DNA from 2 places in the Egicoccus sp. AB-alg2 genome. Region 1 is predicted to be linked to the other one. Evidence: riboswitches for the same ligand, from Rfam matches in the RefSeq annotation. Region 1 holds a riboswitch; the other holds the start of a gene.
The links. A riboswitch is a leader RNA that binds a small molecule or an ion and turns the genes downstream of it on or off. The one in region 1 is predicted to bind cyclic di-AMP.

Region 1 (3,404 bases):
TCGGCTCGGCGCTGACCAGCCACACCCCGCTGTCGTACCCGACCATCGCCCGCTACGACCTGGCCCGCAATCCGGCGGTGACGGCCAGCCTCGGTGCCACGTTGCTGGCGACCGTGGCGGCGCTGCTCGTGCTGGCGGTGGCGTCGGCCGGCGCCGAGGGCAACCAGGGCGTCGGCTACTGGCTGCTGTTCACGGCCGGCATGGTGCTCTACGTCGGTGCCATGCTGCTGGGGGTGCCACGCTTCACGCGCTGGTTCTTCCGCGGCCTCGGCCAGGACCGCGAGGTACGGCTGACGTACCTGCTGTCTGGCATGGGCCTGGCCGCGGTGGTGGCCGGTGCGATCGGCATCGAACCGATCGTCGGCGCCTTCCTCGCCGGTCTGGCGTTCAACCGGTTCGTGCCCGACGGCACCGTCATCGCCGACCGGGTGGCGTTCCTCGGCCGGTCGCTGTTCATCCCCGCCTTCCTGATCAGCACCGGGATGATGCTGGACCCGGTCGCGCTCGTGACCGACCCGGCCACGCTCACCCTCGGGGTCGCGCTGGTGGCCGCCGAGGTGGTGTCCAAGTGGGGTGCCTCGACGGTGTCGGGGCGGTGGCTGGGGTTCACCGCCAACGAGCGCGGCCTGATGTTCTCCCTGAGCGTCGGGCAGGCGGCCGGCGCCCTGGCGGCGGTCGTCGTCGGCCAGGAGCTCGGACTGCTCGGCACCGCCGAGGTCAACGCGATCATCCTGGTCATCATGGTCACGGCACTGCTGGCCGGCGTCAGCGCCAACCGGCACGCCCCGCAGGTGCCGCCGCCGGGCACCGAGGGCCGCTCGCTGGGCAAGCGGGTCGTGGTACCCGTGTCCAACCCGGACACGATCGAGTCGCTCGTGCGGGTCGCCGGGCAGGTCGCCGCGCCCGACTCCGGGGCCGTCGTCGCGGTCAACGTCCTGCCCTTCGACGCCGCGCCGGAGCAAGTCCGCGCCAACCGCGAACTCGCCAGCCGGGCCGAGCGCGCCGCACTGGCCGTGGGCTCCGAGGTCAACACCAGCGTGCGCATCGACGCGTCGATCGACGGTGGTGTGCTGCACAGCGTGGTCGAGCAGGACGGCACCTGCCTCGTCATGGGGTGGGAGGGCCAGTCACGGCGCCGGGGATCGCTGTTCGGCAGCGTCATCGACCGGTGCGTGGCGATCTCGCCGGTGCCCGTGCTGGTGTGCCGGCCCGGGATCGACGAGCCGACCCGCCGGGTCGTGCTCGTGGTCACCTCCGACGAGGTCGGCTTCGGCCACGACCGGGGGCTGGTGCTGGCCGCCGAGGTCGTCGGCCGGCTCACCCGGCAGGCCGAGGTGCCCTCGCTGGTCGTCACCGACCTGCCCGAGGACGAACTGCGCCACCGCCTCGACCATCGCATCCGGCCCAGCGAGATCGTGACCGAACCGACCGTGCTGCGGGCCCTGGCCAGCCGCGTGCGAGAGGGCGACGTCGTGCTGGCCGTGACCCCGCCCGCCACCAGTCGGCTCGGTCGCGGCGCCCACCGTGTCGCGCAGGCCGCCCGTGGCCGCACCGTGGTCGTGGTCGTCCCCCGCTGATCACTCGCGGCCCGTGCCGGGCCCGGCTCGCTAACGTGTGTCGCTACGCCGAGCTCGGACGCCATCGTCCGGGACGGGGGACCCACTCGGATGCCGCGGCATCCACGGGGCGAATCCGCGTTCGCGCGGTAAGGCGACCCTTCGCGCCCGAGCCCGACAGCTAACCCCGTAGGCGACACCGGAGGAGCGTCGCAACCGGCACGGCGTCCACGACGGATGCACGGCACCTGCGGCCTCCACGCGACCGAGCCCGTCGCGCGTGAGACCCGTAGAGGCATCCCGTGTCCTTCGAGATCCCACATCTGCCCCTGCAGCAGCCGGGCCTGCTGCTCGCGGTCCTGACGGCGGCCATCCTGCTCGCGCCGATCCTGGCGCGTCGGCTGCGGCTGCCCGAGGTCGTCGCCGTCGTGGTGGTCGGCTTCGCGATCGGCCCGACCGGCCTCGGGCTGGTGGAACGCGCCGGCGTCGTCGAGGTGCTCGGCAACGTCGGCCTGCTGTACCTGATGTTCGTCGCCGGGCTGGAGCTCGACCTCGACGACTTCATCGAGCACCGGCGCGACTCGATCGGCTTCGGGGCGTTGACCTTCGTCGTGCCGATGGCGCTGGGCACGGTGTCGTCGCTGGCGCTCGGCTACGACCTGCTCGCGGCGATCCTGCTGGCGTCGTGCTGGGCGTCGCACACGCTGGTGACCTATCCGGCCTTCCAGCGGGTGGGCACGGTCGGCAACCGCGCCGTGGCGACCTCCGTCGGCGCGACGATCATCACCGACACGGCCGCGCTGCTGGTCCTGGCGGTGGTCGCCCGCGCCCACCAGGGCGCGCTGACGCCGGTGTTCTGGCTCACGTTGCTGCCGTCGATGGCGATCCTGACCGCGGGGGCCGTCCTCGGGCTGCCCCGCGCCGCCCGCTGGTTCTTCTCCGGCCGCGGCCAGGACCGCTCGCTGCGCTTCCTGTTCGTCATGGTCGCCCTGTTCACGGTCGCGTCGCTGGCCGAGGTGATCGGCATCGAGGCGATCGTCGGCGCCTTCCTCGCCGGCCTCGCCCTCAATCGCAGCGTCCCCAACGGCGGCGCGCTGATGGAACGCATCGACTTCCTCGGCGCGACGCTGTTCATCCCGCTGTTCCTGCTCGCGACCGGGATGCTCATCGACATCCAGGTCCTGCTCGAGCGGCGCACGCTGCTGATCGGCGGGGTGTTCACGGTGGTGGCGCTGGTCGCGAAGTTCGTGGCCGCCTGGATCAGCGGCAAGGCGCTGCGCTACACGTGGCCGGAGATCGGGGCGATGTTCGCGCTGTCGGCCGCGCAGGCCGCCGCGACCCTGGCCGCCATCGTCGTCGGCCTCAACGTCGGGCTGATCGACGAGGACACGGTCAACGCCGTCATGATGGTGATCGTCGTGACCTGCCTCGTCGCGCCCGCGGTGGCGGGTCGCGCGGCGCCGCTGCTGCCCCGCCCGGAGGTCGCCCGTGACCTCGGCGAGGTCGTCGTCGTGCCACTGGCGAACCCGGCCACGGCCCCCCGGCTGATGCGGGTCGCGTCCGCGTTCGCCCGGGCCGACGGTGGCCTGGTCGTGCCGCTGATGGTCGTGCCGTCCGAGACCGACCGCGAGCGGCTGCGCGAGGTCCGCGAACTGGACGCCGAGGTGGTGGCGGTCGCACAGTCCGCCGGCGCGGAGGCCCGCAGCGTGCTGCGCATCGACGTCTCGACCGACGCGGGCATCGCGCACACGGTCGTCGAGCAGCAGGCGTCGCTGCTGGTCATGGGCTGGAAGGGCGGCACCGACCGGCACGGCGCGCTGTTCGGGGGCGTCATCGACCGGGTGCTGT
Region 2 (3,404 bases), on a different contig from region 1:
TGCAGGTCACCGTCGACGACGACGACGTCGTACGCGTCCGGCTCACGCAGCAGGGCCTGGCGTGCCTGCTCGCCGCTCTCGGCCTCGGTGACCTCCGCATCGGCGTGCAGCTTCAGGGCACTGACGGCCCGCAGCCGCTCCGACAGGTTCTCCGCAACCACCAGGACGCGCACGCGTGATTCTCTCGACTCGACCGACGGGTTCTCGCGCGAACCGTACCGCGCGCGCCCGGCCCCCGGTTCCCCGCCCCCCCGACAGCCGCCTACGGTTGCCGCGATGGCCGCTCGCGTCTACCTCGACCACGCCTCCGCCTGGCCGTTGCGCCCGGAGGCGCGCCAGGCATGGGCCGACGCGTCCGCCGTGGCCTGGGCCGACCCGTCGCGCGGGCACCGCGAGGGGCGGGCCGCACGCGACCTGCTCGACCGGGCGACCGCCACCGCTGCGGCGGCCGTGGGCGTCGACGAGCGCTCGCTCGTGTGGACGTCGGGCGGCACCGAAGCGGTCCACCTGGCGGTCCTCGGAGCCGCCCGCGCCGCTCAGCGGCGGGGCGTGGTGCGACGCCACCTCGTCTGTTCCGCGGTGGAGCACTCGTCGGTGCTCCGCGCCTGCGAACGGCTGCGCGACGAGCACGGCTACCACCTCGACGTCGTCGGCGTCGACGGCGCGGGCGTGGTGGACCCCGACGCGGTCGCCGCGCTCGTCGACGACCGGACGCTGGCCGTGCACGTCCAGCACGCCAACCACGAGGTCGGCGCGATCCAGCCCGTCCATGCGGTCGCAGAGGCGTGCGCGCGACACGGTGCGCTGCTGCACGTCGACGCCTGCCAGACCGTCGGGCAGGTCGGTCTGAGTCTGGAGGGTCTCGGCGCCGACCTGCTGACGGCGTCGGCGGCCAAGTTCGGCGGTCCGCGCGGCACCGGGTTCCTCGCGCTGGGCCCGCGTGGGCGCGTCCACGCGCTGCAGGAGGGCGACGAACGCCAGCGTCGCCGGCGGGCGGGGCTGGAGGACGTGCCCGGGATCGCCGCGACCGCGGTCGCCCTGGAGGTCGCGCGGGCCAGCCTGCAGACCGAGTTCTCCGCCCGGGAGATCGTGCGACGCCACCTGCGGCGCCGCCTGCCCGAGCTCGTCGAGGACGTGCAGGTGCACGGTCCCCTCGCCGACGCGCATCCCGGGATCGTGGCGGTCAGCGCCCTGTACGTCGACGGCGAGGCGCTGGTGTCCCGCCTGGACGAGGCGGGGTTCGCCGTGCACTCGGGCTCGTCGTGCGCCTCCACCTCGGGCGAGCCGTCGCACGTGCTGGTCGCCATGGGCGTGCTCACGCACGGCCACGTGCGCGTCTCGATCGGGCCGGAGACCTCCCTGACGGATGCCGACGCCTTCCTCGACGCATACGCCGAGGTGGTGCAGCGCCTCCGGCAGTCCTCGGGGGTACGCTGAGCGCGCGCCGAACCCGGGTCCGCCCGGGACGGGGGAACCGAGTTCGTGGGGCGAGTCCCGACAGCCACGTCGGGTAGGGCTGCTCCGGCCCGAGCCCGTCAGCTAACCCCGTAGGCAGCGAGGAGTTGCTGACGTGTCCGAACCCGTGGGCGAACGCACGATCCTGGTCCCGATCGCCAACCCGGCATCGGTCCGGCCGCTGTTGGGCCTGGCGGCGTCGCTGGCCACCGACGCCGACACGCTCGTGCCCCTGACCGTCGTCAAGCCGAACGCGACGGCGGACGAACGTGCCCACGCCTGGAACTCCATCGCGGCCGCCGAGGAGGCCGGCCAGGAGCTGTCGACGCCGATCCAGGGCCGGGTCGTGGAGGCCGAGGACGTCGCCGAGGGGGTGCTGGCGGCGGTCGCCGGGAACCCGACCTCACTGGTGGTCATGGGCTGGCGCGGCCGCAGCTCCACCACCAACGTGTTCGGGCGGCTGCTCGACACGATCGTGGGACGCTCCGTCGCCCCCCTGGCCGTGGTCCGCCTCGGGACGGTCCCGTTCCGGCGCGTATTGCTGCCGATCAGCGCCGACCACCTGCTGCCCGGCGGCAACCGCGGGCTCGACCTCGCCGTGAGCCTGGCCCAGCGGCTGGACGCCGCGACGCCGGAGCCGGCGACGGTGCTGCGCACCGGCGAGCGCGAGATGCACCTGCCCCACCACCTCGAGCGCGTCGGCGACCGTGTCCACCACGACCCGCGCCGCACCGACCAGGCCGTGGGGGCCTTCGCGCGCCCGGAGGACGTGATCGTGGCCGCCGTCGCGCCGACCGTCAGCGGGCTGCGTGCCGCCACGACCCATCTCGCCTGGGCGGCACCGGACGCGACGCTGCTGGTCGCGATCGACGTCGGACCGACCCGGGAGGAGGGCCTGGCCGACGCCGTCGACCACGCCGGGCGGCCGGCACCGTCACACGATGGCGCGGGTGCTGAGCGACCGGTCCGGATCGTCGTCACGGCTCGGCTGCCCGAGGCCGGCGACGTCCGCCCCGACGACCTCGACCGTGTGCTGCAGACCGCCGGGACCACCGATCAGGTCATGGCCTGGTGGCCCGCGAGCGACCCTCACCCGCACGTGCGCGCGACGGTCACGGTGGCCGCGCCCAGCGTCAACGCCGCCATCGCCAGCGTCATGGTCGCCGTCCACGAGGCCCCCGCCTTCCTCGGCGCGGAGATCACCTACGACGTGGACCGCAGCCGCTCGGGCGGCTGACCGCCCGGCGGCGGTGGTCGGGTCGGGGTCCGTTAGCCTGCCGGTGCCGCCGTCCAGGAGCCCCGCGATGCCGCAGGCGTCCGACCCCACCGCGTCGACCGCACCGGTCGTCGAGGTCGACGCGACCGGTCTGAGCTGCCCGATGCCGGTGATCGAGCTGGCCAAGGCGGTCAAGGACGTCGAGGTCGGCCAGGTCGTGCTCCTGCTGGCGACCGACCCCGCCGCCAAGGTCGACGTGCCGGTCTGGTGCCGTATGCAGCGCCAGCAGCTGGCCGGCCAGGTGGAGGTGGACGGCGTGTGGCGCTTCGAGGTGCGCCGCGTTCACTGACGCCGGCGGCACGCGCCGGTGATGAGTCCGACGAGGATGCGCAGGTCGTCGTCGCCCCGCGCGGGACCGTCGAGGTGGGCGCGCAGTCCCTCGAGATCCACGAGCAGGCGCCCGCCCAGCCACAGGGGATCGGGCGGGCACGTGGAGACGTCCGTGCCCGCCGCCTCGGCCGCGGCGACGGGCAGCGACTGCAGCAGGCGGACCACCTCGGGTTCGGCACCCAGGGGCACGCGGGCGAGCCGGCCACCGCGCGACCAGCGGACCCGCAGCCGCTCCCAGACGTCCTCGTAGCAGGCCCACGCCGCCTGGGAGCCCAGCTCGTCCAGATCGGCGCCGGTCTCGTCGCGGATCGCGACGACCACCAGGCGGTGCAGGTCCTCGACC

Region 2: linked by a shared signal. The riboswitch ahead of ACERM0_RS03575 (universal stress protein) and the one ahead of ACERM0_RS15960 (cation:proton antiporter) in region 1 are both predicted to bind cyclic di-AMP.

The regions. Positions count from the first base shown of each region.
Region 1 covers NZ_JBGUAX010000007.1:357,926-361,329, forward strand. The annotation lists gene ACERM0_RS15955 (cation:proton antiporter) at 1-1,577, shown strand, start outside; cyclic di-AMP (ydaO/yuaA leader) riboswitch at 1,614-1,767, shown strand; gene ACERM0_RS15960 (cation:proton antiporter) at 1,859-3,404, shown strand, end outside.
Region 2 covers NZ_JBGUAX010000002.1:193,949-197,352, forward strand. The annotation lists gene ACERM0_RS03565 (response regulator) at 1-173, opposite strand, end outside; gene ACERM0_RS03570 (cysteine desulfurase family protein) at 277-1,437, shown strand; cyclic di-AMP (ydaO/yuaA leader) riboswitch at 1,433-1,569, shown strand; gene ACERM0_RS03575 (universal stress protein) at 1,571-2,692, shown strand; gene ACERM0_RS03580 (sulfurtransferase TusA family protein) at 2,760-3,020, shown strand; gene ACERM0_RS03585 (hypothetical protein) at 3,014-3,404, opposite strand, start outside.